DNA from 4 places in the Burkholderia sp. PvR073 genome. Region 3 is predicted to be linked to each of the others. Evidence: predicted binding sites of a transcription regulator. Region 3 holds the regulator's gene; each other region holds the start of a gene.
The links. The regulator LexA, encoded in region 3, represses DNA repair genes until DNA is damaged. The targets are predictions, from matches to a motif close to ACTGTATNNNNATACAGT.

Region 1: the regulator LexA is predicted to act here: its motif matches at 3,178-3,195, upstream of ACVK00_RS18205 (PA0069 family radical SAM protein).
Region 2: the regulator LexA is predicted to act here: its motif matches at 4,901-4,918, upstream of recA (recombinase RecA).
Region 4: the regulator LexA is predicted to act here: its motif matches at 860-877, upstream of ACVK00_RS02430 (DUF2471 family protein).

The regions. Positions count from the first base shown of each region.
Region 1 is NZ_JBSRXO010000005.1:320,725-328,230, forward strand. Features, by position in the region: gene rpsP (30S ribosomal protein S16) at 1-96, opposite strand, end outside; gene ACVK00_RS18195 (PQQ-dependent sugar dehydrogenase) at 250-1,389, shown strand; gene ACVK00_RS18200 (NINE protein) at 1,499-1,966, shown strand; gene ACVK00_RS18205 (PA0069 family radical SAM protein) at 1,984-3,162, opposite strand; gene ACVK00_RS18210 (Lrp/AsnC ligand binding domain-containing protein) at 3,266-3,754, opposite strand; gene ACVK00_RS18215 (D-amino acid dehydrogenase) at 3,900-5,186, shown strand; gene ACVK00_RS18220 (electron transfer flavoprotein subunit alpha/FixB family protein) at 5,499-6,434, opposite strand; gene ACVK00_RS18225 (electron transfer flavoprotein subunit beta/FixA family protein) at 6,451-7,200, opposite strand; gene ACVK00_RS18230 (MetQ/NlpA family ABC transporter substrate-binding protein) at 7,430-7,506, opposite strand, start outside.
Region 2 is NZ_JBSRXO010000025.1:327-7,832, reverse strand. Features, by position in the region: gene ACVK00_RS34100 (LysR family transcriptional regulator) at 1-320, shown strand, start outside; tRNA gene ACVK00_RS34095 (tRNA-Met) at 419-495, opposite strand; gene ACVK00_RS34090 (MFS transporter) at 614-2,272, opposite strand; gene ACVK00_RS34085 (sensor histidine kinase) at 2,502-4,061, opposite strand; gene ACVK00_RS34080 (response regulator transcription factor) at 4,078-4,806, opposite strand; gene recA (recombinase RecA) at 4,994-6,073, shown strand; gene recX (recombination regulator RecX) at 6,073-6,942, shown strand; gene ACVK00_RS34065 (DUF2889 domain-containing protein) at 7,088-7,506, shown strand, end outside.
Region 3 is NZ_JBSRXO010000013.1:41,160-48,665, forward strand. Features, by position in the region: gene nodI (nodulation factor ABC transporter ATP-binding protein NodI) at 7-921, opposite strand; gene ACVK00_RS29250 (universal stress protein) at 1,249-1,746, shown strand; gene ACVK00_RS29255 (DUF2939 domain-containing protein) at 1,845-2,549, opposite strand; gene ACVK00_RS29260 (hypothetical protein) at 2,579-2,917, opposite strand; gene lexA (transcriptional repressor LexA) at 2,944-3,591, opposite strand; gene ACVK00_RS29270 (sulfate ABC transporter substrate-binding protein) at 3,856-4,893, shown strand; gene cysT (sulfate ABC transporter permease subunit CysT) at 5,040-5,939, shown strand; gene cysW (sulfate ABC transporter permease subunit CysW) at 5,936-6,883, shown strand; gene ACVK00_RS29285 (sulfate/molybdate ABC transporter ATP-binding protein) at 6,897-7,506, shown strand, end outside.
Region 4 is NZ_JBSRXO010000001.1:561,949-569,454, forward strand. Features, by position in the region: gene ACVK00_RS02425 (LysR family transcriptional regulator) at 1-766, shown strand, start outside; gene ACVK00_RS02430 (DUF2471 family protein) at 940-1,344, shown strand; gene ACVK00_RS02435 (NADPH-dependent 2,4-dienoyl-CoA reductase) at 1,588-3,621, opposite strand; gene ACVK00_RS02440 (AraC family transcriptional regulator) at 3,697-4,779, shown strand; gene ACVK00_RS02445 (aconitase X swivel domain-containing protein) at 4,789-5,238, opposite strand; gene ACVK00_RS02450 (aconitase X) at 5,231-6,478, opposite strand; gene ACVK00_RS02455 (MarR family winged helix-turn-helix transcriptional regulator) at 6,546-6,974, opposite strand; gene ACVK00_RS02460 (LysR family transcriptional regulator) at 7,083-7,506, shown strand, end outside.

The sequences.
Region 1 (7,506 bases), on a different contig from region 3:
GAAGCGGCCGTCACGACGGTTGCGCGAATCGGTAGCAACGATGTTGTAGAACGGGCGCTTCTTCGAGCCGCCGCGAGCCAGACGGATGATAACCATATGAAATCCTTCGGGGAAACCGGGTTCGAAACTACTGAAACGTGCGATTATAGCCGGAAACCAAAGCCACAACAAACACTTACGCGCAAAAATTCCGCGGACGCCGTATTCGCCGGGCATACAATCGTCGTGTTCACGACGCTCCCCGCCGCCATGTCGCCATTTCGCGTCGCCCCGGTGTGCCGCGCGCAGCATCGCCTCACGGGCCTGCTGACCGGCTTCGTCATCTGCCTCGCAGCCACTGCGGCTTGCGGCGCCCCGCCGGTGGGCGAACTCGTCGTGCCGCCCGGCTTTCACGTCGATGTACTGACCGACGCCGTGCCGACCGCCCGCGAAATGGCGTGGTCGCCGCGCGGGATCCTGTATGTCGGCTCGCGGGAAGGCCGCGTGCATGCCTTCGTGGTGCAGGAGGGCCGGATCACTGCCCGCTACGTGATCGCATCGGGGCTCGACATGCCCGTCGGTGTCGCGTATCGCGACGGTGCGCTCTATATCTCCGCCGTGTCGCGCATCCTGCGTCTCGACCACATCGACGACCGGCTCGCCAGGCCGCCCGCGCCGGCGGTCGTGACGGACGCGCTGCCGACCGATCATCATCACGGCTGGAAATTCATCGCGTTCGGCCCCGACGGCAAGCTCTACGTGCCGACCGGCGCGCCGTGCAACGTGTGCCTGGCCGATCGCAGCCGCTACGCGATCATCGCACGCATGAACGCCGACGGCAGCGGCCGCGAGGTATTTGCCCGCGGCGTGCGCAATACCGTCGGCTTCGCATGGCACCCCGATTCGGGCGAGCTGTGGTTCACCGACAACGGGCGCGACCTGATGGGCGACGACGTACCCGACGACAAGCTCAACCGCGCGCCGCGCGCGGGCCTCGACTTCGGCTTTCCATACTGTCATGGCGGCGACACGCCCGACCCCGAATTCGGGAGCGTCGACGTGTGCCGCCGCCATGTGCCGCCCGTGCTGAAACTCGGCGCGCACGTCGCGGCACTCGGCATGCGTTTCTATACGGGACCGATGTTCCCGGCGTCGTATCGCAACAACGTCTTCATTGCCGAGCACGGTTCGTGGAACCGCAGCACGAAGGTCGGCTATCGCGTGATGCGCGCGGTCGTGTCGGCCGACGGCAGCCACGCGCGCCAGACACCGTTCGTCACCGGCTGGTTGCGCGCGGACGGCACCGTGTGGGGACGCCCGGCCGACGTGCTGCCGCTGCCGGACGGCTCGCTGCTCGTCAGCGACGACTATGCCGGCGCCATCTACCGCGTCACCTATGCGGCACCTTGACGCAGGCGAGGGGTGACCGGGCCCGACCGCGCATCGTAGAATGCGTGCCGGGCCAAGCGCCCCGCGCCGGCCTGCCGGCCGCCACGCCAACGATAATCCGCCGCCAGCCATGTCCAGCAGCACCGCACCGTCCCGCCGCTTCCGCTCCAAGACGCTTACCGCCGCCCTCGCGTTCCTGCTCGGTTCGCTCGGTGCGCATCGCTTCTACCTGTATGGCCTGCGCGACGTGTACGGCTGGGCGCACCTGCTCGCGACGATCGTCGGGATTCCGGGTTTCATGCTGCTCGCCGCGACCCAGCGCAGCGCCAGCCTCGGCTGGTGGCTCGCCGTGCCGGGTGCGATCTCGCTGCTGGCCGCGTTCCTCGCCGCGCTCGTCTACGGCCTGCGCCCCGACGAGAAATGGGACGCGCAATTCAATGCCGATACGGGCAAGCACAGCCGGTCGGGCTGGACGGTGATCTTCATCGTGATCTTCTCGCTGCTGATCGGCGCGTTCCTGCTGATGACCGCGCTCGCGCTGTCGTTCCAGACGTATTTCGAATCGCAAGTCGAAGCGGCGAAGCAGATTTCGCAGTAAGCGCCGACGCGCACCGGTCAGAACAGGCTCAACTGCATGTCGTCACGCGACTTCGCGCCGGTTGCGCCCACCACGGTGCGCCGAGTGGCCACCGCGGCGGCCGGCGCGCCGCGAAACTGCGACAGATCCAGAATGCCGTTCGTGCGCTCGTTCAACCCGAGCCGCTTGACGGCCTGACGGAAACGCTGCCGCAACAGGTCGGCCCAGATCCCCTCGCCCTTCATTCGTTTCGAGAAATCCGAGTCGTAGTCCTTCCCGCCGCGCATGTCGCGCACGCGGTTCATCACGCGCTCCGCGCGATCGGGGAAATGCGCGGTGAGCCAGTTCCTGAACAGCGGCGCGACCTCCCACGGCAGCCGCAGGACGATGTAGCTCGCATGCGTCGCGCCTGCTTCCGCGCAGGCTTCCAGCACGCGCTCCATGTCCGGCTCTGTGACGAACGGGATCACCGGTGCAATGCTGACACCCACCGGCACACCCGCGTCGCGTAATGCGCGGATCGTACGCAGCCGGCGCGCCGGCGTCGCCGCACGCGGCTCGAGCGTGCGCGCGAGATCGGCGTCGAGCGTCGTGATCGTGACCGCCGCCATCACCTGCCCGCGCTCGGCCATCGGGGCAAGCAGGTCGAGATCGCGCTCGATCAGCGACGATTTCGTGATCGCGGCGAACGGCAACCCGCGATCGTGCATCACCTGGATCACGCCGCGCGTGATGCGCAGGTCGCGCTCGACCGGCTGGTATGCGTCGGTGTTGACGCCGAGCGCGATCGGCTCCGGCACGTAACGCTTGCGCGAAATCTCGCGCTCGAGCAGTTCGGCCGCATTGACCTTCGCATAGATGCGACTCTCGAAGTCGAGCCCCGGCGACAGGCCGAGATAGCTGTGGGTCGGCCGTGCAAAGCAGTAGATGCACCCGTGCTCGCAGCCGCGATACGGATTGAGCGACACGCTGAACGGAATGTCCGGCGACTGGTTGTGCGTCAGGATGCTCTTCGCGCGCTCCTCGAACACCTGGGTGCGCAGCGGCGCGGGCAGATCGGCGTCGTCCGATTCGTGCGCCCAGCCGTCGTCGACCGCTTCGCGCAGCGCCGTTTCGTACCGCCCCTGGAGGTTGTCGACCGCACCGCGCCCCTTGCGGGGCGCCGGCGGCGCTATCGGAAATTCGTTGTCGGACCGGCCGTCCATGCGCTCACCCATTCGCCTGCACCCAATACTGTATATTTATACAGTATTGGGTGCAGCATGCCAAGGGCGAGATAAGGGGTCCGACAGCGGGGCCGGCAACCGGCCGCTGCAGCGGTCATTGACCGACCGAAATCGTCAGCGTTTCCTTGATTTCCTCCATCACGACATAGCTCTTCGACTGCACCGCGCCGGGCAGTTGCAGCAGGATGTCGCCGAGCAGCTTGCGATAGTCGGCCATTTCACCGATCCGCGCCTTGATCAGGTAGTCGAAGTCGCCGGACACGAGATGGCATTCGAGCACCTCGTCGATCTTCATCACTTCGCGACGGAACTGCTCGAACATGTTGCCGCCCTTGTGGCCGAGCGTGATCTCGACGAACACCAGCAACGCGGCGCCGAGCTGGCCCGGATCGACGCGTGCGTGATAGCCGGTGATGACGCCGTCGCGCTCCATGCGCCGCACGCGTTCGATACACGGCGTCACGGTCAGCCCGACCTGTTCCGCGAGGTCCTTCATCGCCATCCGGCCGTCGTCCTGCAGCAGTTTGAGGATGCGGCGGTCGAGCTTGTCGAGCGAGCGTACTGGCTGGCGTTGCGTTCTCATTTATTTATTCTGAAAACCTGAAAAATACGATAACAAAACCTATACATTCGACAATACCATAGCTCAAAAAACTAGATCAGCTAGAGGTTACACGGAGACGCAGGTGCGCCCGGCCTCGACCTGATCCCTTCCATCTGGAGCAGCTATGCGAGTCGTCATTCTGGGCAGCGGTGTGGTGGGCGTGGCAAGCGCGTATTACCTCGCGCGCGCCGGTCATGAAGTCACGGTGATCGACCGCGAGGCCGGCCCGGCGCTCGAGACGAGCTTCGCGAACGCTGGCCAGATCTCGCCCGGCTATGCGGCTCCGTGGGCCGCGCCCGGCGTGCCGCTGAAGGCCGTCAAGTGGATGTTCGAGAAGCACGCGCCGCTCGCGATCCGCCTCGACGGCACGCGCTTCCAGCTCCAGTGGATGTGGCAGATGCTGCGCAACTGCACGGCCGACCGCTATGCAGTCAACAAGGGCCGCATGGTCCGCCTCGCCGAATACAGTCGCGATTGCCTGCAGGCGCTGCGCGCCGATACCGGCATCCAGTACGAAGGGCGCACGGGCGGCACGCTGCAACTGTTCCGCACGCAACAGCAACTCGACGGCGCGGCGAAGGACATCGCGGTGCTGCAGGAAGCAAACGTGCCGTTCGAACTGCTGTCGCCGGCCGAGTTGAAGAACGCCGAACCGGCGCTCGCCGCCGTGTCGCACAAGCTGACGGGCGGCCTGCGCCTGCCGGGCGACGAAACGGGAGACTGCCAGCTGTTCACGACGCGCCTCGTGGCGCTCGCGGAATCGCTCGGCGTGAAGTTCCGCTACAACACGCCGATCGACGCCCTCGCGATCGCGGGCGGCAGGATCGCCGGCGTGCAGTGCGGCAGCGAGACGGTGCGCGCGGATGCGTATGTCGTCGCGCTCGGCTCGTACTCGACCAGCTTCATCTCGAACCTGATGAAGATCCCGGTCTATCCGCTGAAGGGCTATTCGATCACCGCGCCGATCGTCAACGAGACGGCCGCCCCCGTATCGACGGTGCTCGACGAGACCTACAAGATCGCCATCACGCGTTTCGACCAACGCATTCGCGTCGGCGGCATGGCCGAGATCGTCGGCTTCGACAAGAACCTGCGCGCCGCGCGCCGCGAAACGCTCGAAATGTGCGTGAACGACCTGTTCCCTGGCGGCGGCGATACGTCGAAGGCAACGTTCTGGACGGGCCTGCGCCCGATGACGCCGGACGGCACGCCGATCGTCGGCCGCACGCCGGTCTCGAACCTGTTCCTGAACACCGGCCACGGCACGCTCGGCTGGACGATGTCGTGCGGGTCGGGCCAGTTGCTCGCCGACCTGATCTCGGGCAAGAAGCCGGCGATTCAGGCCGACGACCTGTCGGTGCATCGCTACCTGAAGGACGTGGCCGGCCAGACGCGCCCGGCATACGCATAAGTCGGAACGGCCTGCGGCGACGCAGGACGGTCGGCAGCGATGGAAAAGGCGCCCCTTGGGGCGCCTTTTTCGTTGCAGCGAACGCGTTGCCGGCGCGCAACGGGGCTTGCGTCAGCGCGCGCAAGTTCGTTGCCCTTCGCGCCGACGATGCACGCTGCGGGCCCACTTGCCTGCACGAGAGCACGCTCCGCACAGCGCTGCGCAATCGCGGCTCTGCGTATCGCAGAAACCCTCGTCTGCATGCCACAAAAAAGGGGCGCTCATCGCGCCCCTTGTCTTGCTGCGTGCTTACCGCCGAAGCGGCCTGCCGCGTCAGCCGAGCTCGCTCACGAGCTCCGGCACGAGCGCGAACAGATCGCCGACGAGGCCGTAATCGGCCACGCTGAAGATCGGCGCTTCCGGATCCTTGTTGATCGCGACGATCACCTTCGAATCCTTCATGCCGGCCAAGTGCTGAATTGCGCCCGAGATGCCGACCGCGATGTACAGCTGCGGTGCGACGATCTTGCCGGTCTGGCCGACCTGGTAGTCGTTCGGCACGAAGCCGGCGTCGACTGCGGCGCGCGATGCCCCCAGTGCCGCCGACAGCTTGTCCGCCAGCGGCTCCAGCACCTTCGTATAGTTCTCGCCGCTGCCCAGACCGCGGCCGCCCGACACGATGATCTTCGCGCTGGTGAGTTCCGGACGGTCCAGCTTCGTCACTTCACGGCTCACGAACTGCGACTTGCCTGCGTCGGCTGCCGCTTCGATCTTCTCGACCGATGCGCTGCCACCTTCGGCCGCAACCGGATCAAAACCCGTCGCACGCACCGTGATCACCTTGATCGGGTCGCTCGACTGCACCGTCGCGATCGCATTGCCTGCGTAGATCGGGCGCTCGAACGTGTCGGCCGAATCGACCGCCGTGATGTCCGAGATCTGTGCGACGTCCAGCTTCGCGGCGATGCGCGGCGCGATGTTCTTGCCGTAGGCCGTGGCCGGCGCGAGGATGTGCGAGTAATCCTTCGCGATGTTCAGCGCGGTCGCTTCGACGTTTTCCGCCAGACCCGCTTCGAGCTGCGGCGCGTCGGCCAGCAGCACCTTGCTGACGCCTGCAATCTTCGCCGCTGCGTCTGCAGCCGCCTGTGCGTTGTGGCCCGCGACCAGCACGTGAATGTCGCCGCCAATCTTCGCTGCCGCCGCCACCGTGTTCAACGTCGCGGCCTTGATCGACGCGTTGTCGTGTTCTGCAATCACCAGAATCGTCATTTCTTTCCGCTCCCTCTTACAGCACCTTGGCTTCGGTCTTCAGCTTCTCGACCAGCGTCTTCACGTCCGGCACCTTCACGCCGGCCGCGCGCTTCGGCGGCTCGACCACCTTCAGCGTCTTCAGACGCGGCGCGACGTCCACGCCCAAGTCTTCCGGCTTCACGGTTTCCAGCGGCTTCTTCTTCGCCTTCATGATGTTCGGCAGCGTCACGTAGCGCGGCTCGTTCAGGCGCAGGTCGGTGGTCACGACCGCCGGCAGTTGAAGCGACAGCGTTTCCGCGCCGCCGTCGACTTCACGTGCAACGGTTGCCTTGCCGTCGGCGATCGTCACCTTCGACGCGAACGTCGCTTGCGGCAGGCCGGCCAGTGCGGCCAGCATCTGGCCCGTCTGGTTCGAATCGTCGTCGATTGCCTGCTTGCCGAGGATCACCAGTTGCGGCTGCTCCTTGTCGACCAGCGCCTTCAGGATCTTCGCGACGGCCAGCGGCTCGACGCTGTCATTCGACTCGACGAGGATCGCGCGATCCGCGCCAATCGCCAGCGCCGTGCGCAGCGTTTCCTGCGCTTGCGTGACACCGACCGACACCGCGATCACTTCGGTCGCGACGCCCGATTCCTTCAGGCGCACCGCTTCTTCCACCGCGATTTCGTCGAACGGGTTCATCGACATCTTCACGTTCGCGATGTCGACGCCCGTGTTGTCCGACTTCACGCGGACCTTCACGTTGTAATCGACCACTCTTTTCACTGGCACCAGGATTTTCATGCACACGCTCCAAAGTTACGAATACGACCAGAGGCCATTCTATAGCGAGGCCTCATGACTGCGCGGCCCAGCGGACCCATCCATCGCGGCTATCGAGGATAGCGCTCCTCTTCGGCGCGCCGGCAATAGCGAACGGTCGTTCTATTTTAAAAGAGAAAAAACCCGGACGCAAAGCCCGGGTTTTCGATCATCGCCTCTAATCGTCGCCGGGCGCGCCCTATACATCGTGTTACCAGGCGGCGATAACCGCCCCGCCGAACTTCTGTTCGATGAACTGCTTCACTTCCGCCGAATGGTAGGCGGCGA
Region 2 (7,506 bases), on a different contig from region 3:
GCAGTGTCACCGTGAACGATTCGGATGCGTACGTGACGTGCGGGCTCGAAGGGTTCGGGATGATCCAGCCGACGCTGTTCATGGTGCTGCCGAACCTGCGCGACGGCTCGCTGGTCGAGGTGCTGCCCGACTGCAATCCGAAGCCCAAGCCGATCTCGATCGTGTATCCGCACAACCGGCATCTGTCGCAGAAGGTGCGTGTGTTCGCGGACTGGCTGGCGGAACTGTTCGAGTCGACGCCGGCGCTGGAGGGCGGCGAGAACTGGCGCGGGAAGGTGCGTGCGGATGCCGTGGAGGAGCGCGGATCGGTGGTGGCGTAGCGCCGCGCGCGTGGCCAGAAGGACGGGCGACGCTGCGTGTGCCGGATGAAGCAATGAAAAAAGCCGCTGTTCCTTGCGGAACAGCGGCTTTTCGCATTTGGTGGCGAATCAGGGATTCGAACCCCGGACCTGCGGATTATGATTCCGTCGCTCTAACCGACTGAGCTAATTCGCCGAAGAATTGAATTATGCAGATGTGCCGCCGGGCTGTCAACACCTTTTTTCATCTTCCCTGAAAAAAGTTGCCGGCGGCCCGGGTTGCAGGCGGGGTGCCCCCCGCCTGCCCGACCTCATCAATCCTGCGCGTAGATGTTCGAGTCCTTCGTCTCCTTGACGAACAGCAGACCGATCACGAACGTGCCCAGCGCGATCACGATCGGATACCAGAGCCCCGAATAGATGTTGCCCTTCGCCGCGACGATCGCGAACGCGGTCGCCGGCAGGAAGCCGCCGAACCAGCCGTTGCCGATGTGATAGGGCAGCGACATCGACGTGTAGCGGATCCGCGTCGGGAACATCTCGACCAGCATCGCGGCGATCGGGCCGTAGACCATCGTCACATAGATCACGAGGATCGTCAGTATCACGATCGTCATCGGCCAGTTGAGCTGCGCCGGGTCGGCCTTGGCCGGATAGCCGGCGCCCTTCAGCGTCGACGCGAGCGTCTTGTCGAACGCCGCGCCCTGCGCCTTCGCATCGGCCGCCTTGCCGTCATAGGCCGGGATCACCGTGTCGCCCACCTTGATCTGGGCGGTCGAGCCTGCCGGCGCCGCGACGTTCTCGTAGTTCAGGCCGGCCTTCGCGAGCGCGCTCTTCACGATGTCGCACGAGCTCGTGAACTTCGACGTGCCCACCGGGTTGAACTGGAACGAGCAGGTGGCCGGATCGGCGATGACCGAGATCGGTGCCTTCTGCGTCGCGAGTTCGAGCTGCGGGTTCGCGTAGTGCGTGAGCGCCTTGAACAGCGGGAAGTAGGTGAGCGCCGCGATCAGGCAGCCGGCGAGGATGATCGGCTTGCGGCCGATCCGGTCCGACAGCGAGCCGAAGAACAGGAAGAACGGCGTGCCGATCAGGAGGGCGATCGCGATCAGGATGTTCGCGCTGGCACCGTCAACCTTCAGCGTCTGCGTGAGGAAGAACAGCGCGTAGAACTGGCCCGTGTACCAGACCACGGCCTGGCCGGCGGTCAGGCCGACGAGCGCGATGATCACGATCTTCAGGTTCTTCCACTGGCCGAACGCTTCGGTCAGCGGCGCCTTCGACGTCTTGCCCTCGGCCTTGATGCGCAGGAACACCGGCGATTCGTTCAGCTGCAACCGGATCCACACCGACACCGCGAGCAGCAGGATCGACGCGACGAACGGTACGCGCCAGCCCCAGCTGCCGAACGATTCCTCGCCGATGAGCGTGCGCACGCCGAGGATCACGAGCAGCGACAGGAACAGGCCGAGCGTCGCGGTCGTCTGGATCCACGCGGTGTAGAAGCCGCGCCGGTTCGCCGGCGCATGCTCGGCGACGTAGGTCGCCGCGCCGCCGTACTCGCCGCCGAGCGCGAGGCCCTGCAGCAGCCGCATCGCGATGAAGATCACGGGCGCCGCGATGCCGATCGTCGTGTAGCCGGGCAGGAAGCCGACCACGAAGGTCGAGATGCCCATGATCACGATCGTCACGAGGAACGTGTGCTTGCGGCCGACGAGGTCGCCGAGCCGGCCGAATACGATCGCGCCGAACGGCCGCACGGCGAAGCCGGCCGCGAAGCCGAGCAGCGTGAAGATGAAGGCGGCGGTCGGATTGACCCCGGAGAAGAAGCTCTTGCTGATGTAGGCCGCGAGTGACCCGGCCAGGTAAAAGTCGTACCACTCGAACACAGTGCCGAGCGACGACGCGAAGATCACCTTCTTTTCTTCGGCCGTCATCGGCGAGTGCGAAATTTGCCCGCCTAAGGTTGCCATGAATCGTCTCCAAGTCCCTTGATATAGATATGCGGCCGCCTTGGGTGGGCGGGCCTGTCGACGATTATTGGCACGGAAACTTACGGCGCACTGACTGCCGGGCACAAAACGACTGCGCGTTAACCCGCGCCGAATCGGCCGCTTCACCCCTCGATCGGGTTGCAAACGGGCGGTAAAGCGTCGATTTAGATGCGATCGCGGCGTGGCGCGCGGTGGAGGCTCGCGCGTGTCAGGATGGATCCGCGGCGGGCTCCGACAGCGGCAGGCTGATGCGCACGAGCGTGCCGGCGAGGCGCGGCGCGTGCTGATAGACATGATCGTCGAGCGTCAGCGTGCCGCCGTGCTGCGTCGCGATCTCGCGCACGATCGCGAGCCCGAGGCCGCTGCCGTCGCCTTCGCGGCCGAGAATCCGGTAGAAGCGCTCGACCACGCGGTCGCGTTCGGCGGCCGGGATGCCGGGCCCGGTGTCCTCGACTTCGAGATGCACGCGCCGCGCCGCCTGCTCGGCCCGCACGCGCACGGTGATGCGGCCGCCTTCGGGCGTGTAGCGGATCGCGTTGTCGACCAGGTTGCCGAGCATCTCGCGCAGCATCACGGGATTGCCGTCGACGTCGAGCGGCGCGTCGTCCTCCGGGCCTTCGTAACCGAGGTCCATGCGCTTCGCGAGCGCGGCCTGCACCCAGTCGCGCACCGTGCGGCGCGCCAGCGTGCCGATTTCGACCGGCTCGAACGTCAGCCCGCTCGCGCGGTTCTCGGCGCGCGCGAGCGCGAGCAGTTGCGTGACGAGCCGCGCGGCCTGCTCGGAACTCGTCGCGATCTGTTCGAGCGAGCGCTGCACGTCGGGCGGCACGGGATGGCGCAACGCGAATTCGGCCTGCGTGCGCAGCCCCGCGAGCGGCGTCTTCATCTGGTGCGCGGCGTCGGCGATGAAGCGTTTTTGCAACGCCATGTTCTGCTCGAGCCGCGCGAGCAGGTCGTTGAACGACGTGACGAGCGGCTCGATCTCGGGCGGCGCGCGCTGCGCCTCGACGGGCGACAGGTCGTCCGGCCGCCGCGCGCGGATGTGCGCCTGCAGCGCATTGAGCGGCGCGAGCCCGCGCGACAGCCCGAACCAGACGAGCAGGATCGCGAGCGGCAGGATCACGAACTGCGGCAGGATCACGCCCTTGATGATGTCGTTCGCGAGTGCGTTGCGCTTGTCGAGCGTTTCGCCGACCTGCACGAGCACGGGCACCGGCTGCGCGCCGCTCGGCTCCGGCAGTGCGACAGTCGTATACGCGACGCGCACGTCGTTGCCGCGCAACAGGTCGTCGCGGAACACGACGACGCCCGGCGGCGGGCGGTCCTCGTCGCGCGGCAGCGGCATGTCGGCCTCGCCCGCGACCAGCTCGCCGCGCGTGCCGAGCACCTGGAAGTACACGCTGTCGACGTTGTCCGCGCGCAGGAAGTCGCGCGTCTGCTGCGGCAGCGTCAACTCGGCGACGCCGTTGACCGGATGGATCTGCCGCGCGAGCACGTATGCGTTGGTCTCGAGCGCGCGGTCGAACGGGCCGTTCGCGATCGTCTTCGCGACGAGATAGGTGACGGCGATGCTCATCGGCCACAGCAGCAGCAGCGGCGCGAGCATCCAGTCGAGGATTTCGCCGAACAGCGAGCGCGGGCGCGGCGCCTCGGGCGCATCGGTTTCGTCGGGCGGCGCGAACGGGTTCTCGTAGCGCGCGTCGCGTGCCTCGTCGGCGGCCGACGCCGGCGTGCCGCTCGGGTGGCGGGAATGGGCCGGGGTGGCCATCGCGGCGCGCCCGGCTTCAGCGCAGCGGCGTGCCGGCCACCGCGGGCTGGGGCGCTGCCGTGTCGGCCGGCGCGGCAGGCGCGACCTTCTCGAGGCAATAGCCGAGGCCGCGCACGGTCGAGATCCGCACGCCGCTCGGTTCGATCTTCTTGCGCAGCCGGTGCACGTAGACTTCGATCGCGTTGTTGCTGACTTCCTCGCCCCATTCGCACAGATGATCGACGAGCTGCTCCTTCGACACGAGCCGGCCGATCCGCTGCAGCAGCACCTCGAGCAGGCCGAGCTCGCGCGCGGAGAGATCGAGCACGTGATCGTTCGCATACGCGATGCGGCCGACCTGGTCGAACGCGAGCGAGCCGTGGCGCACGACGGTCGGGCCGCCGCCCGCGCCGCGCCGGGTCAGCGCGCGCACGCGCGCCTCGAGCTCGTTGAGCGCGAACGGCTTGGCCATGTAATCGTCGGCGCCGAGGTCGAGCCCCTTCACGCGTTCGTCGACGCTGTCGGCGGCGGTCAGGATCAGCACGGGGAGGTTGGAATTGCGGGCGCGCAGGCGCTTGAGCACGTCGAGCCCGGACATTTTCGGCAGCCCGAGATCGAGGATCAGCAGGTCGAATGTCTGCATCGACAGCGCCGTATCGGCGTCGACGCCGCTCTTCACGTGGTCGACCGCATAGCCCGATTGGCGGAGTGACCGGGTGAGGCCGTCCGCGAGTATGCTGTCGTCTTCGGCGATGAGAATTCGCATGGTGCTGACCGATGGCCGGCGTGCATTCGCGCCGGCGCGGCTGTCTCCGAAGTTATTCGTGTACAACGCTCTGCATTGCGAGCTTGCACAAAACACTGTTTTTTTATACAGTGTCTGCATTCATGGGCGGCGCTTGAAAGCGGGCGCGCCTCTTACAGACGCTGCTCATCATAGCAAAGGACGATTCATGGAAGATAGCAAGAAGGGCTCCGGGATGACCGCCGAGAAGAGCAAGGCGCTGGCGGCCGCACTCGCACAGATCGAGAAGCAGTTCGGCAAGGGCTCGATCATGCGCATGGGCGACGGCGACGTGGCCGAGAACATCCAGGTCGTGTCCACGGGCTCGCTCGGTCTCGATATCGCGCTCGGCGTCGGCGGCCTGCCGCGCGGCCGGGTGGTCGAGATCTACGGTCCGGAATCGTCGGGTAAAACCACGCTGACGCTGCAGGTCGTCGCCGAGCTGCAGAAGCTGGGCGGCACGGCGGCGTTCATCGACGCGGAGCACGCGCTCGACGTTCAATATGCAGCGAAGCTCGGCGTGAACGTGCCGGAACTGCTGATCTCGCAGCCGGACACCGGCGAGCAGGCGCTCGAAATCACCGACGCGCTGGTGCGCTCGGGCTCGATCGACATGATCGTCATCGACTCGGTCGCGGCGCTCGTGCCGAAGGCCGAAATCGAAGGCGAGATGGGCGATTCGTTGCCGGGCCTGCAGGCCCGCCTGATGTCGCAGGCACTGCGCAAGCTGACGGGCACGATCAAGCGCACGAACTGCCTCGTGATCTTCATCAACCAGATCCGGATGAAGATCGGCGTGATGTTCGGCAACCCGGAAACCACGACGGGCGGCAACGCGCTGAAGTTCTATTCGTCGGTGCGTCTCGACATCCGCCGGATCGGCTCGATCAAGAAGAACGACGAGGTGATCGGCAACGAAACCCGCGTGAAGGTCGTCAAGAACAAGGTGTCGCCGCCGTTCCGCGAAGCGATCTTCGACATCCTGTATGGCGAAGGCATTTCGCGTCAGGGCGAGATCATCGATCTCGGCGTGCAGGCGAAGATCGTCGACAAGGCGGGTGCCTGGTACAGCTACAACGGCGAGAAGATCGGTCAGGGCAAGGACAACGCGCGTGAATTCCTGCGCGAGAATCCGGAAATCGCGCGCGAGATCGAGAACCGTATCCGCGAATCGCTCGGCGTGGTCACCATGCCTGAAGGTGCGGCTGCGGTCCAGGACGAAGCCGAGGCGATGGACGAAGAAGAGTGATGGTCGGGCGCCGAGGTCAGGCAGGCAAGCCGGAGGAGAGCGACGTGCCCGAAACGGCGGGTCGCTCCGGTCGGCGAGCCGGATCCTCGGGTGCCGACCGGCCGGTCGCAGGCGGCAACGCCGCGAACCGCACCGCGACGAGGGCATCCGACGATGCCCTCGTTTCGTTTGAGATTGCCGCGCCGGACGATCCGTTCGACGACGACGAATCGTTCGACGCGCACGACCGCTCCCGCCGTCGTGTTTCCGGTGTCAGCTTCCCCGGCGAGCGCGCAGCCGCTGCGTCGGCGCCGGCCAGGGAAGACGTCTATACGCGTAGCAGCCAGCATCCGCGCCGCACCCGCCGGGCGTCCGGCGCGTCTTCAAGCACGTCTGCCGGCGACGATCCGGGCGCCAGCCAGCGCAAGTCGTCGAAGCCGCCGCGTTCGCTGAAGGGCCGCGCGCTCGGTTATCTGTCCAGGCGCGAATACAGCCGTGCGGAACTCGCGCGCAAGCTTGCGCCGTACGTCGGCGAAGACGAATCCGTCGAGCCGGTGCTCGATGCGCTGGAAAAGGAAGGCTGGCTATCCGACGCGCGCTTTGCCGAGAGCCTCGTGCATCGCCGCGCGTCGCGCGTCGGCGCCGCGCGCATCGTCAGCGAACTGAAGCGTCACGCGGTCGGCGACACGCTCGTCGAGGAAGTCAACGCGCAGTTGCGCGAGACCGAATGGACACGTGCGCAGGCCGTCTGGCGCAAGAAATTCGGTGCACTGCCGCAAACGCCGGCCGAGCGCGCGAAGCAGGCGCGCTTCCTTGCCGCGCGCGGCTTCTCGAGCGGGATCATCGTGAAGTTGCTGAAGGTCGGCGACGATTTCCTGGTCGACGACTGACCGGCTCGTCACGCGCGCTGCGCGCGATTTTGCTGCAATGCAACCGTTTCCGGACAGGCGGGAATACCCGCCGTCGCGGCCGGCTGCCTCAAATACCCGATATGCTAAAATCCACGGGTTTTCCTCTTCGGCCTCAACCTCCAGCATGCCGCTATCCGAGCCCGTGCCCCGTCAGTTGCGACATCGACGCGCAATCCGAGCGGAAGCCTACGAGCGCGGCGACGGCTTGTGGGACATCGAAGCCTGCCTGACCGACCACAAGCCGCGCGATGTCGCGCTTGCGTCGGGCATCCGGCCCCAGGGCCTGCCGATCCACGAACTCTGGCTGCGCGTGACTATCGATCGTGATCTCAACGTCGTCGACGCCGAAGCGTCTTCGGAATGGGTTCCCTATCCCGGTCACTGTCAATCCGCCTCTCCCGCCTATCGGGCCCTCATCGGGCTCAATCTCTTCCGCAATTTCCGCCGCAACGCGAACCGGCTGCTCGCCGGCGTCGCAGGCTGTTCCCATCTCACCGAACTGTGCGCCGTGCTGCCGACGGCAGCGATCCAGGCGTTCGCCGG
Region 3 (7,506 bases):
GATCGATCAGTCCTGCATTTCGCGGCCCGTGAGCCGCAGGAACACGTCTTCCAGATTGGCCGGACGATGCAGATAGCGCAACCCCGTGCGCCCCTTGAGTCGCGCACTGAGCGGCTCGGGATCGGTCACGTAGCAGAACAGCGTTTCGCCGCTGATCTCGGTGTGCTTCGCGAACGGCGCCAGCTCGTCGCGCAATGCGACCGGGTCGGGCCCGTAGATCTCGATCACGTCGCAGCCGATCTCGGACTCGATCAGCGCATGCGGCGCGCCTTCGGTGATCTTGCGGCCTTCCTCGATCACGCACAGCCGGTCGCACAGGCGTTCGGCTTCCTCCATGAAATGCGTGGTGATCAGGATCGTCTTGCCGCGCGCGAGCAGCGAGCGCAACCGCTCCCACATCAGGTGCCGCGCCTGCGGATCGAGGCCCGTCGTCGGCTCGTCGAGCACCAGCACGTCGGGATCGTTGACGAGCGCACGGGCGAGCGTCAGACGCCGCTTCGTCCCGCCCGACAGCTCGCCCACCTTTGCATCGGCCTTGTTTTCCAGCTTCGCGAATTCGAGCAGCGGCTGCACGAGCGCGCGCGCAGCCTGCGCCGACATCCCGAAATAGCGGCTGAACACGAGCAGGTTTTCGCGGACCGTGAAGTCCGGATCGAGGTTGTCGAACTGCGGGACGACACCGACGCGCCGGCGCGCATGCCGCGCGCGTGTCGGAACCGGTTCGCCGCACAGTGAAATGGCGCCCGCATCGGGATAGACGAGGCCGAGCAGCATCTTCAGCGTCGTGGTCTTGCCGGCGCCGTTCGGCCCGAGCAGGCCGTAGCATTCGCCGGCCTGCACGTGGAAGGAGAGGTCGTTGACGACGAGCTTGTCGCCATAGCGCTTTTCAACGTTCCGGAAATCGATCGGTGCAACGGACATGGGCAGGTTGTCGTTGTAAGCGGGCGCGGACGCGTTTCGCGGCCAGCCCGCGGGGCGTGCCGGCCGGCGAACGGATCGGGCGAATGCGTGTCACATGAGCATGACCGGGGCGAACGCACGTCGAGGGCACGAACGGGCCATTCTAGTGCATCGGCTGCGTCTCTTCAGCGCATGCCGGCGCGGCACGGTGCATGGGCGCACGGATCGTGCACCGCATCATCGCCGACGCTCCCCGCGTGGCGAATCAGCGTTTTCCATCCCTTGCGTCCTGAATTGCGGCGCACCATGATGAGTGCATAGGGCACGTAGTCGCGATAGGGAGGTTTCATGGCTAGCTACAACAAGATTCTGCTGTGCTACGACGGCACGCTCGAGGGACGCAAGGCATTGCGGTGCGGTGCCAATCTTGCGCTGGACCTGAAGGCGGAAACGCATTTGCTGTCGGTCGTCGACATGCGCTCGAGCATCGCGCAAAGCGCGGGGTTGCTGACCGACGTCGCGTGCGGCCGCTTCGAGGAAACCGCGCGCGAGATCCTGCAGGAAGGCGTGAACTGGCTGCGCGAGCGCGGCGTCCAGGCGGAAGGCCATTTCGCGTTCGGCTATCCGATCGACGAAATCGCGAATCTCGCGACGGAGTTGAAGGCCGACCTCGTCGTCGTCGGCCATCGGTGCCGCAGCGGGTTGTCGAGATGGTGGATGGGGTCGGGCAACACACAGCTGCTCGATCGCGTGAACTGCAGCATTCTGGTCGCGTGTTCGTCGGCCGAAGAGCAAAAGGCCGAGATGGCGCGCGAACGCGAAGCGGCCACCGCGAACGGCAAGTAACGCAGTGATCGCGTGAACGGCCGGATTGCCGGCGGTTCACGCGCGGTCGCGCGCAGTGCCGCAACAGCGGTATCGAACGCGACCGCCACTGCGATTGCTCAGGCGTGCAGGTCGATCGCGGACAGCTTCCACGAGAACAGGCCGAAGCGGCGGAAGACCGCCGCATAGCGCGTGCCGTCGGCGCTGCGCTGGTAGGTCACGACGAATTCATCGATATTCCGGTAGCCGGCACTCGTTTGCTGCTGATGACCCGTATCGCTCGGGCTCGCTGGTGCGGGCGCGGGCGCGGGTGCCGGTGCCGGCGCAGACGCAGCGGTGGCATTGCTGCCCGGCACGGGTGCGCTAGCCGGATTGGCCGGTGGCGCGGCCGGTGCGTTGCCGGGCGCACCGCCTGACGGCGGGCCCGACCATCCGGGGGGCCGCTCGCCCGGATTACCACGCGGCGGGATGCCGTTCATCAACGCCGCCACACCTTCCGGTGTCGCATAGGCATCGACCAGCGGGCCGATCAACGCAGATCCGATCAGCGCGCCAATCACCGCGAACGGATTGTCCTTCTTCACCGCGTCGATCCGGCGCATCAACTCTTCCGTGACCTGCTGCTTCAGGCTGATGCGCAGCGACGGAAAGTCGACATATTCGCTGACCGCTTGCGCATCGCGCGCGTCGATCGCCGATTTCAGGCGACCTAGCGCGACGTACGGTGACGCGTAGGCATAGCCGACCGCCGCCAGGACGGCGACGGCCAGCACGACAATCAGCAAGGGCTTGAGCCGCCACGCGCGGCCCGACGATCCAGTCACGATGCCTCCGGTGCGGACAGGTTCCGCAATCAGAGACCGCCGTGCGTGGACGATCGTTCCTCGTCGATGCAGCGATCGATCATCCGGCACACGGCATCGATCGTCCCGACCATGATCAGGCGCGACCGACCGTGATAGACGCGCACCGGCGCGCGGCGCGCCGGTTCCGCGTGATTCAGGCCGGCGTTCAGCGAGACCCGCGCGAATGCGGGAAGCGCCGACGGCAGCAGCGACGCCTGCCGTTCAACTGCGACTTCTTGGCTCACCACGGGCGCGGCCGCGGACAGCGGCGCACAGGGCGTGCGGCCGCGCAGGTGACGCAGGCGACCGAATTGACGGAAAGGCAGCAAACGGGAAAGGCGTTCCATGGTGTTCTCCTCAGCGAGACCGATTGTCAGAGTTCGCCCGAGCGGATCAGCCCGACGGCGATGCCTTCCAGCGCGAATTCCGCGCTGCCGGCCTTGACGAAGATGTTTTCGTAATCCGGGTTCTCCGCGATCAGCTCGAGGCCGCCGGGCCGGCGCATCAGGCGCTTGACCGTGACGTCGTCGCCCAGACGCGCGACGATGATCTGGCCGTCCTTCGCTTCCGTGCGCTTCTGCACGGCGAGGAGGTCGCCGTCGAGAATGCCGGCGTCGCGCATCGACAGGCCGCGCACCTTCAGCAGGTAGTCGGGCTTGCTCGTGAACAGCGCGGGATCGCACGCGTAATGCTGCGAGATGTGCTCCTGCGCGAGGATCGGGCTACCGGCCGCCACCCGGCCGACGAGCGGCAGCGACAGCTGCATCAGGCCGGCGTGCGGCAGCGTGAACTGGTGCGGCGCATCGTCGATGCCGAGCAGGCGAATGCCGCGCGACGCGCCGGCGGCCAGCTCGATCACGCCCTTGCGCGCCAGCGCACGGAGGTGTTCCTCGGCCGCGTTCGGCGAGCTGAAACCCAGCTCGGCCGCGATCTCGGCGCGCGTGGGCGGGAAACCGGAGCGCTCGATCGCCCGGCGAATCAAGTCGAACACTTGCTGCTGACGTGCGGTGAGTTTGGTCATGGCTTAACTGTATGGATAGACAGTGAGCTGTATTTTTATACAGTACTTCGCGAATTTCAAGTGTTACTTGAGGTTCGACGCGATCGCGCCGGTTCCGCTGCGATTTCGCGACGTCCGGACGCCGGTTTGTCTGCCGCAACCGTCCGCCCAGTCTGCGTTAGCACTTTTGAGTATTAAAAAATGAAGAACGATTATTTTTAATCATGTAACCCGTTCGCTAGACTGGCCCGACATCGCAACATCGACAACACTGGAGAACCAAGGATGGCGAAGCGCAACACGGGGCTGGTGGGCGGAGCGGGCCGCCTGATCGCAACACTCGCGCTGGGCGCGGCGGCGGCGCTGGGCGTCGTGACGCATGCCCAGGCCGATACGACGTTCCTGAACGTGTCGTACGACCCGACGCGCGAGCTGTATCAGGACTTCAACCAGGCGTTCGGCAAGGAGTGGAAGGTGAAGACGGGCGAGACGGTCAACTTCAAGCAGTCGCACGGCGGCTCGGGCGCGCAGGCGCGCTCGGTGCTCGACGGCCTGCAGGCCGACGTCGTCACGCTGGCGCTCGCCTACGACATCGACGCGCTCGCCAACAAGGGGCTGGTGAACAAGGACTGGCAGAAGCGCCTGCCGGACAACGCATCGCCGTACACGTCGACGATCGTGTTCCTCGTGCGCAAGGGCAACCCGAAAGGGATCAAGGACTGGGACGACCTCACCAAGCCGGGCATCTCGATCGTCACGCCGAACCCGAAGACCTCGGGCGGCGCGCGCTGGAACTACCTGGCCGCATGGTCGTATGCCGTGCACAAGCCGGGCGGTAACGAGCAGGGCGCGAAGGAATTCGTGACGAAGCTCTACAAGAATGCAGGCGTGCTCGATTCGGGCGCGCGTGGCGCGACGACGAGCTTCGTGCAGCGCGGGATCGGCGACGTGCTGATCGCGTGGGAGAACGAGGCGTTCCTGTCGATCAAGGAATTCGGCACCGACAAGTTCGAGATCGTCGTGCCGTCGGTGAGCATCCTGGCCGAGCCGCCCGTCGCGGTGGTCGACAAGGTGGTCGACAAGAAGGGCACGCGCAAGCTGGCGGAGGCCTACCTGAATTTCCTGTATAGCCCGCAGGGCCAGGAGATCGCGGCGCGCAACTACTACCGTCCGCGTTCGAAGAACGTGCCGGCGGAGCTGACGAAGCAGTTCCCGAAGCTGAAGCTGTACACGGTCGACGACACGTTCGGCGGCTGGACGAATGCGCAGAAGACGCATTTCGCGGACGGCGGCGTGTTCGACTCGATCTACAAGCCGCAGTAACGCGAACAGTCACGCCACGCAGCAAACCCATAACGACAGCGGCGCGCCACGACAGCGCGTCGCATCCCCGACAGCCGCCGGCGCGATTCCTCGTGCCGGCGTTTGCGTCGGACCCATGAGCAGCATCGACCCAGCAAGAGCATCCGATGACGACGTACACCTTTCGCAAGCCGAGCGCGCTGCCCGGCTTCGGCGTGACGCTCGGCATCACGGTGGCCTATTTGAGCCTCGTGGTGCTGATCCCGCTCGCCGCCACGTTCCTGAAGACCGCGACGCTGTCGTGGGACCAGTTCGTCACCGCCGTCACGTCGCCGCGCGTACTCGCGTCGTATCGGCTGACGTTTTCCGCCGCCCTGGGCGGCGCCTTGATCAACGCCGTGTTCGGCTTTCTCGTCGCGTGGGTGCTGGTGCGCTACCGGTTCCCGTTCAAGCGCCTCATCGACGCGATCGTCGATCTGCCGTTCGCATTGCCGACCTCGGTCGCGGGCATTTCGCTTGCAGCGGTCTACGCGACCAACGGCTGGGTCGGCCAGTATCTCGCGCCGTTCGGCATCAAGATCGCGTTCACGCCGGTCGGCGTGCTGGTGGCGCTGACCTTCATCGGGCTGCCGTTCGTCGTGCGCACCGTGCAGCCGGTGCTCGAGGATTTCGAGCGCGAGCAGGAGGAGGCCGCCGCGTGCCTCGGCGCATCGCGCTGGCTGACGTTCCGCCGCGTCGTGCTGCCGGCCGTGCTGCCGGCGCTGCTCACCGGCTTCGCGCTGGCGTTCGCGCGCGCGCTCGGCGAATACGGGTCGGTGATCTTCATCGCCGGCAACGTGCCGATGAAATCCGAGATCACGTCGCTGCTGATCATCACGAAGCTCGAGCAGTACGACTATGCGGGCGCGACCGCACTAGCGGTCGTGATGTTGGTCGTGTCGTTCCTGATGCTGCTCCTGATCAACACGCTGCAGTGGTATCTGCAGCGTCGTACGAGCAAGGGGGCGAGCGGCCCCGCGCCGTCGACCGCAACCATTGCCGCGACCGCCGCAGGAGGCCAGCAATGAGCCAGGAGTCCAGTGCCGTGCTGAACAACCCGTCCGCCGCGCGCGCGCGCGCCGCGAAACAGCCCGACCCCGTCAGCGAGTCGCGCGTCGTGCGCTGGCTGCTCACGGGCACCGCGCTGGCGTTCCTCGCGTTCTTCCTCGTCGTGCCGCTCGCCGCGGTGTTCTTCGAGGCGCTGCGCAAGGGCGTCGGCTTCTATCTCGAATCGCTCGCCGATCCGGACGCATGGTCGGCGATCAAGCTGACGCTGACGGTCGCCGTGATCGCGGTGCCGCTGAATCTCGTGTTCGGCGTGTGCGCGTCGTGGGCGATCGCGAAGTTCGAATTCCGCGGCAAGGCGTTGCTGACCACGCTGATCGACCTGCCGTTCTCCGTGTCGCCGGTGATCTCGGGCCTCGTCTACGTGCTGCTGTTCGGCGCGCAGGGCTGGCTCGGGCCGTGGCTGCAGGACCACGACGTGCAGATCATCTTCGCGGTGCCGGGCATCGTGCTCGCGACGATCTTCGTCACGTTCCCGTTCGTCGCGCGCGAGCTGATCCCGCTGATGCAGGCGCAGGGCACCGACGAGGAAGAGGCCGCGCGCGTGCTCGGCGCGTCGGGCTGGCAGATCTTCCGGCGCGTGACGCTGCCGAACGTGAAGTGGGGCCTGCTGTATGGCGTGATCCTGTGCAATGCGCGCGCGATGGGCGAGTTCGGTGCGGTGTCGGTCGTGTCCGGCCACATTCGCGGCGTAACCGACACGATGCCGCTGCACGTCGAGATCCTGTACAACGAATACAACTTCGCGGCGGCGTTCGCCGTGGCGTCGGTGCTGGCGCTGCTCGCGCTCGTCACGCTCGCGCTGAAGCTGCTCGCCGAGCGTCATCTCGCCGCCGAACTGGCCGGCGCACGCGATGACGTTCCCGCTCATGCCGGCCCCGTCGCCGCCATTTCGTCGAAATCGTAAAGAGGCAACCAGAATGGGTATCACTGTCCGTCACCTTCAGAAGCGCTTCGGCGATTTCACCGCCCTCGACAACGTGTCGCTCGACTTCCCCGCGGGCGAGCTCGTCGCGCTGCTCGGGCCGTCCGGCTGCGGCAAGACCACGCTGCTGCGCGTGATCGCGGGCCTCGAGCACGCGGACGCCGGCCAGGTCGTGCTGCAGGGGCTCGACGTCGCGTCGGTCGGCGCGCGCGATCGCCAGGTCGGCTTCGTGTTCCAGCATTACGCGCTGTTTCGCCACATGACCGTATTCGAGAACGTCGCGTTCGGGCTGCGCGTGAAGCCGCGCCGCGAGCGGCCGTCGGAAGCCGTGATCCGCGAGAAGGTGCACGAGCTGCTGAAGCTCGTGCAGCTCGACTGGCTCGCGCAGCGCTATCCGTCCGAGCTGTCGGGCGGCCAGCGCCAGCGGATCGCGCTCGCCCGCGCGCTCGCGGTCGAGCCGAAGGTGCTGCTGCTCGACGAGCCGTTCGGCGCGCTCGACGCGAAGGTGCGCAAGGAACTGCGCGGCTGGCTGCGGCGCCTGCACGACGATCTGCACATCTCGACGATCTTCGTCACGCACGACCAGGAAGAGGCGCTGGAAGTGG
Region 4 (7,506 bases), on a different contig from region 3:
GAAACTGCGCGACCTGTTCGGCGATCCGCTGCTGCTGCCGGGGCCACGCGGGATGCGGCCGACCGCCCGCGCCGAAACGCTGCGCGAGCCGCTGCGGGACGCGCTCGACGCACTCGAGCGGGCGGTGCTGACGGCGACGCCGTTCGATCCGGCGACCGCGACGAACACGTGGCGCGTGGCCGCGACCGACTATGGCGAATCGACGATCGTCCTGCCCGCGCTGAACACGCTGCGTTCGGCCGCCCCCGCTGCACGGCTCGCCGTCGTCGAACTCGTGCCGCCGCGCATCGAGCAGGACGCGGAGCGAAACGGCATCGACCTGGCCTTCCATATGACCGAAGCGTCGCCGGAAGGCATGCGGCGCCTGCCGCTGTTCGTCGAGCGATACGTGCTCGTCGGCCGCGCCGGTCATCCAAAGCTGAAGCGGCGCCCGACGCTCGCGCAGTTCGGCGCGCTGGAACACGTGATCGTGTCGCCCGACGGCGGCGGCTTTTTCGGCGTGACGGACGAAGCCCTCGCGAAAGCGGGCGCGGCGCGGCGTGTCGTGCTGTCGGTTCCGCATTTCCTGTTCGTGATGTCGGCCGTCGCCAGCACCGATCTCGTCGCCATGCTGCCGGAGCGGCTGGTCCGCAACACGCCCGCGTTACGCGTCGTGGAAGCGCCGGTCGAAGTCCCCGGCTACGAGATGTCGATGCTGTGGCACGAACGCGTGCATCGCGATCCCGCGCATCGATGGTTGCGCGAGACGATCGCCGCGTCGCTATGAATCGCTCGCGGCACGAGCGCAACCGCACTTTCCATCGTCCGAAACGGGCCGCGGCACACGCGTATTCATTCAGGACTTGAAACCGCCCCGAACACTGTATATATTTACAGTGCTTTTGCACCATTTGACCCGAATTCCGTCACCCATGACGGACGGACTTTTGTGAGGCGACCATGTTCCAGTCATCCGCATTCGATCCCGAGCAACCCGGCTTCAACCCCGGCCACTTCGAGCGTGCCGCGCAGCGCGCGGTCGTCGATCTGCAGCGTGTCGTCGGCGGCCCTGCGCAGCGCGCGCTCGGCCTGCGACGCCGCACGCATCCGGCCGCCGTCCGCACGATGAGCTGGCAGGCGCTGCTGAACGTCGAGGAACTCGCGTTCTCGAACGCCGGTTTCCTGAGCCGCAACGATCCGACCGTCGTCGACGCGTTCATCCGCCTGCGCGACAGCCGGCTGGTCGCGGCGGACGTCGAGGAGCCGGTCGACTGGCGTCGCGACGACGACGACCTGCCGGCCGTCTACCTGATCGTCAAGGCGATGCTGGAAGCGGAAGAGGAGGAACGGGCCGAAGCGGCCTGACGCACGCAGGCCGGTGGCCGGTGGCCGGTGGCAGATGGCAGATGGCAGATGGCAGATGGCAGATGGCAGATGGCAGATGGCAGCGTGCCGGAATCGTCGCGTCGCATGGCGCGCGGCACATCGATTCCGCGCCGTCGGCGTGCCCCGGCCTGACGAATCATCGGGCGGAAAACCGCGCGCCGTCGCGCAGGCAAGGCACCGCCGCGCGACGCGCGCCGTCCCGAAACCCGGAACGATTGCCCGTTACAGCCGCGCGGCGAGACGCGAACCCTGATCGATCGCACGCTTCGCATCGAGTTCGGCCGCCAGCTCCGCGCCGCCGATCAGATGCACCGACCGTCCGGCTGCCTGCAGCGGCACCAGCAGCGCGCGCTGCGGTTCCTGCCCCGCGCACAGCACGATCGTGTCGGCTTCGATCAGTTCGTGATCGGTGCGCTGTTCGCCGTACGACACGTGCAACCCGCGCGCATCGATCAATTCGTAGTTCACGCCGCCGATCATCTTCACCTGCTTCATCTTCAGCGTCGCGCGGTGAATCCAGCCGGTCGTCTTGCCGAGCCCCTTGCCGAGCGGCGCGGCCTTGCGTTGCAGCAGCGTCACTTCGCGCGCGGGCGCCCCGACCTGCGCGCGCGTCACGCCGCCGCGCGTCGCGGCCGGATCGGTCACGCCCCACTCCGCTTTCCACTCGTCCAGATCGAGCGTCGGCGATTCGCCGTCCTGCACCAGATACTCGGCGACATCGAAGCCGATGCCGCCCGCGCCGATCACGGCGACACGCCGGCCGACCGGCTGCCTGCCGGCGAGCACGTCGATATAGCTGAGCACGTTCGGCCCGTCCTGCCCGGGAATCTTCGGGTCGCGCGGCGCCACGCCGGTGGCGAGCACGATCTCGTCATAGCCGCCCGCGATCAGGTCGCTCGCGTCGACGCGGCGGTTCAGGTGCAGGTTCACCCCGGTCAGCTCGACCTGGCGGCCGAAGTAACGCAGCGCTTCATCGAACTCTTCCTTGCCCGGGATCCGCTTCGCCATGTTGAACTGGCCGCCGATCTCCGCGGCCGCGTCGAACAGGTCGACGTGGTGGCCGCGCTGCGCGAGCACGGTCGAGCACGCGAGCCCGGCCGGCCCCGCCCCGACGACCGCGATGCGCTTCGGCTGCTGCACTCGCGTGTAGACCAGTTCCGTCTCGTGGCAGGCACGCGGGTTCAGCAGGCATGACGCGATCTTGTTCTTGAATGCGTGGTCGAGACACGCCTGGTTGCAGCCGATGCAGGTGTTGATCTCGTCGGCGCGGCCCTGCGCGGCCTTGACGACGAACTCGGCATCCGCGAGCAGCGGACGCGCCATCGACACCATGTCCGCGCAGCCGTCCGCGAGAATCTGCTCGGCCACTTCGGGCCGGTTGATCCGGTTGGTCGTCACGAGCGGGATGCCGACCTCGCCCTTCATCTTCTGGGTCACCCACGCGAACGCGCCGCGCGGCACCGACGTCGCGATGGTCGGCACGCGCGCCTCGTGCCAGCCGATCCCCGTGTTGATGATGGTCGCACCCGCGCGCTCGACGGCCTTCGCAAGCTGCACGGTCTCGCGCCAGTCGCTGCCGTCCGGAATCAGGTCGAGCATCGACAGCCGGTAGATCAGGATGAAGTCGCGCCCGACCGCTGCGCGCGTGCGCTCGATGATCTCGATCGGCAGGCGGATGCGGTTTTCATACGAACCGCCCCACTGGTCGCTGCGCTTGTTCGTATGCATCGAGATGAACTGGTTGATCAGATAGCCCTCGGAGCCCATGATCTCGACGCCGTCGTAGCCGGCCTCGCGCGCAAGCTGCGCGCAGCGGACGAACGCACGGATCTGCCGCTCGACGCCGCGCGCGCTGAGCTCATGCGGCGCGAACGGCGAGATCGGCGACTTGATCTTCGACGGCGCGACCGCGAACGGGTGGTAGCCGTAGCGGCCGGTATGCAGGATCTGCAGCGCGATCTTGCCGTCGTCCGCATGCACGGCGTCGGTGATCACGCGATGGCGCCGCGCGCCGGCGGACGTCATCAGCGTGCCGCCGAACGGCTTGGTCCAGCCGGCCACGTTCGGCGCGAAGCCGCCGGTCACGATCAGGCCAACGCCGCCGCGCGCACGTTCGGCGAAATAGTCGGCGAGCCGCGGCAGCGTCTTGCGGCTGTCCTCGAGGCCCGTGTGCATCGAGCCCATCAGCACGCGATTCTTCAGCGTGGTGAAGCCGAGGTCGAGCGGTGCGAGCAGGTGGGGAAAGGGGGTCGTCATGATGAGTCTGCCGGTAAGCGATGGGTGTCATCGTAGGCGCGCGCCGCCTTGAACGTGAGGGGGCAAACAGCCATAATGCTTGTCATTTCCGGCCAAATCGACATGACCTCCCCGTCACGCAAGGATCACCTCGGGCTCCGCCGGCCGACGATTCCGGTCGCCTATACGCGCCTGCTGCTGCAGGCGCTGGCCGCGCGCGGCGTCGATCTGGCCGCGGTGCGCGCAGGCACCGGGCTGCGCGACGCGGTGTTGGCCGAACCGGACGCACGCGTCGCGCCGTCGCAATGGGGCCGGCTCGTGCTCAACGCGATCGAGATCGGCGGCGATCCGGGCATCGGGCTCGCGTTCGGGCTGCTGCTGAAGCCGACCGTGCACGGCTTCCTCGGCTATGCGACGCTGACCGCGCGGGACATCCGCGACGCGCTGGTCGTCACGCAGCGCTACTTCCGGATGCGCAATCGCCAATATCGTCTGACCTACGCGGAGGACGAACACGGCGCGACACTCGAACTGCACGGCGTGCAGGCGAGCCCCGTGCTGCAGCATCACGTGATGTTCGAGTTCGTGCTGACCGGGCTCGCGCAAAATATCTCGCAGTGGTCCGGGCGCGCGTCGCCGCCGATCGCGTTGCGCTTCGCGTGGCCGGAGCCCGGCTATTTCGCGCGTTATCGCGACCAGTTGCCGCCGGTCGAATTCGGCTGTGCGGCGAATGCGCTGTGGATCGCGCGCGACGTGCTCGACTGGCCGCTGCCGCTCGCCGACGAAGTCGCACATCGGCAGGCGCTCGTGCAGGTCGAGCGCGAGTATGCGCAGGTACGCCAGGAGGAAGGCGATCTGGTCGAGCGCGTGCGCGCGGAACTGGCGCGCACGGCCGGCGACTATTCGAGCCCGGAGGCGCTCGCCGACGCGCTGCTCGTGTCGACCCGCACATTGCGGCGCCGGCTCGAGGAAGCCGGGTCGAGCTACCGGCAACTGCTCGACGAAGCGCGGTTTCGCGATGCGAGGCAGTTGCTCGCTGCCTCGGACCTCGACCTGAAGACGATCGCCGAGCGGCTGCAATTCACCGACCCGGCGAATTTCACGCGCGCATTCCGACGGTGGGCCGGGCAGACGCCAAGTGCCTATCGGGAAGCGGCCGGCGATCCGGCACGCGAATAAGCGGGAAGGTCAGCTGCCGACGTCAATCCGCGCGCCGCCATCGCCTTCGAGTGCCTCGATCCGCACCTCGCCGGTCGCCGCGACAATCGCGTCATACACGTCGTCCGTCACGCAAACCACCGGCACCGCGATCGCATAGAGCTCCGCCGCCACGATCGCGCCGATCGAGATGATCAGGTCGCGCTCCTTCAGCACGATCCCGACCGGCCCCGTGCCGTTGCGCACCGCTTCCGCGAGCACGCTGCTGCTCGAACTCGAACCCTTCGCGTGCGGCATCACCATGATCCGGCCGGCCAGGCTCGCGCCGGCCTGCGGATGCCCGCGATCGACGATCCGCCCCGCGCCCGAATCGTAGCCGCCCCAGAAGCTGAGCGGCTTGTCGAGCACGATCGTGTTCGCGCATGCGCTGCCCGGCACGAGCGTGTCGCCCGTCAGTTGCCTCATCGTTGCTTCAGTCATCGAATCGCACCTTTCCTTCGAACGCGGAGCGCACGCACTCGCGCATGCTGCCGTACGCGACCGTGACGCCGATGTTCGCGGGCGCATACGACGCCCACTTCCCCGAGTTGGTCATCACCAGGCCCGACAGCTGTTTCATCACCGGCGTGATGTACGTGCAGGTATCGACGACGATCTGGACGCCGCGCGCGTCGAATTTGCCGGCGAGCCCGAGCTCGCCCAGCTCCCACAGGATGAAGCGGCTCGTGTTCACGTAGAAATCGCACTTCGGCTTGCCGTCGAACTGATCGAGCAACGCGTCGAGTGTGCGGAATTCGGCCAGCGAAAAATGCGGCGTGCCGAGCGCGACCGCGACGAGCGCATCGCCGGCCGCGCCATGATTCAGCGTGCGGCGGATCTCGTCGAGATCGGCCATCGCGACATCGACCGTTCGCTGCGCCGCTTGCCCGTGCAACGCGGCGTCGAGCGTCGGCGCCTCCGGGGTGACGCCCACCGCATGGAACAGCGCGACGGCCCCGCTCGATGCGGCGGCCGCGCCAAGCGCCTTGAGTTCGTCTTCGGTGGTGTCAGCGGGCAGCCCGACGATCGCAGGCACGATCGCGCCCGCGATCCTGCCGATCAGCAACCCGAGCGCCGCGAAATAGATGTCGCGCGACGGCCGGTTGCGGAAGTCCGGCGCGTTGAATACGATCCGCGCCGCGCGATTCGATTCGACGTGCAGGCCCGCATACGGCGCACGCCCCGTAATCGCCGCGGCCAGATCGAGAAAGTCGCCATAGCGGCTGGTACGCGCACCGAGCACCGAATTCGCGAACACGATCGCATTGGATTCGGCCCACGCGATCTGCTCGCCCAGGCGCGGACGATGCTTCAGCTGATACGGCGCGCACGTGAAGCTCGATTCGCAGCCGAGCTGCAGATGCGCATCCATCAGCCTGCGGGCGTCGCGCTCGATCGTGCGGTCGCCGTGATACAGCTCGGGATGGATCAGGTCGAGCGACCCGACGTTCAGCGTGGTCGGCACCGCGACTTGCGCGCCGGTGTCGACGAAATACTCGACGAAGTCGAGGCTCGTCTGGCCGTGGTAAAGGCAGCCGTCGATATGCGCGGACGTGATGTCGATCAGGTGCGGCGCCGACATGACCTCGGCCGTGCGCATGACGATCCGCATCGCGCGTGCGACGCCGTCGCCGAATGCGCCGCGCAACATCGCGTCGTCGCGCTCGCTCAACTGCAGCATGGGGGGTGCTCCTGGTGTCTCGTCCGGCGGGTCCGGATCGCTTTTGTCATACTACCGCGCGTTGCGGTTATCGCTGCGCCGTCACGCTGAACAGCTCGTCGCGCAGCGCCTTCGCCCGGTCGCGGCCGAACTGCGTCTCGAACTCGTCCTGCGCGGCCTGCCACGCGGCTTTCGCCTGCGCGTAGGTGCGCTCGCCGAGCTTCGTCAGGCTGAGCGAGTGCGCGCGTGCGTCATGCTCGGACGCGGCCGCGGCGACGAATCCGTCGCGCTGCAGCGGCTTGAGCGCGCGCAACAGCGTGGTGCGGTCCATCACCAGCGTATCGGCAAGCTCGCTCATCACCAGGCCGGGCCGGCGCGACAGGTTCGCCATGATCGAGAACTGCGCGGGCGTGACCCCGACCGGGGCCAGATGCCGCTCGTAGAGTTGCGTGACGAAGCGCGCCGCCTGGCGCAGCGCGAGGCAATTGCAGGCTTGGGCGATCTCGATATCGTTCATGCTTGGCAATTTATATGTGCATATGCATAAAGTCAATGTACACTCCGCCGTAACATGGCCGGGCCGGCCGCTTTCACCGCGCGCCGCCATCGCCGCGAGGAGACGAACATGGACTACATCGACAAGCTGCGGATCTTCCGGTCGGTGGTGGAAATGCGCAGCTTCACGCGCGCCGCCGACATGCACGGCCTCGCGCGGCCGGTCGTGTCGCGGGCGGTCGCGGATCTCGAGGCGCGCTTCGGCAGCCGCCTGCTGCACCGGACCACGCGCCAGGTCTCACTGACCGAAACCGCCGAGCGCATCTACGAACGTTGCGCGGCCGTGCTCGACGAACTCGACTCGCTGGAAGCGCAGGCGCAGTCGCACACGCGCGAGCCCGAGGGGCTGCTGCGCCTCGTCGCGCACACGACGGCCGCGCTGAACCGGCTCGTGCCGCTGATCGCCGGCTTCAAGGCCGCGCATCCGAAGGTGCGCCTCGACGTCACGCTGACCGAGCGCCCGGTCGACCTCGTCGGCGAAGGCTACGACATCG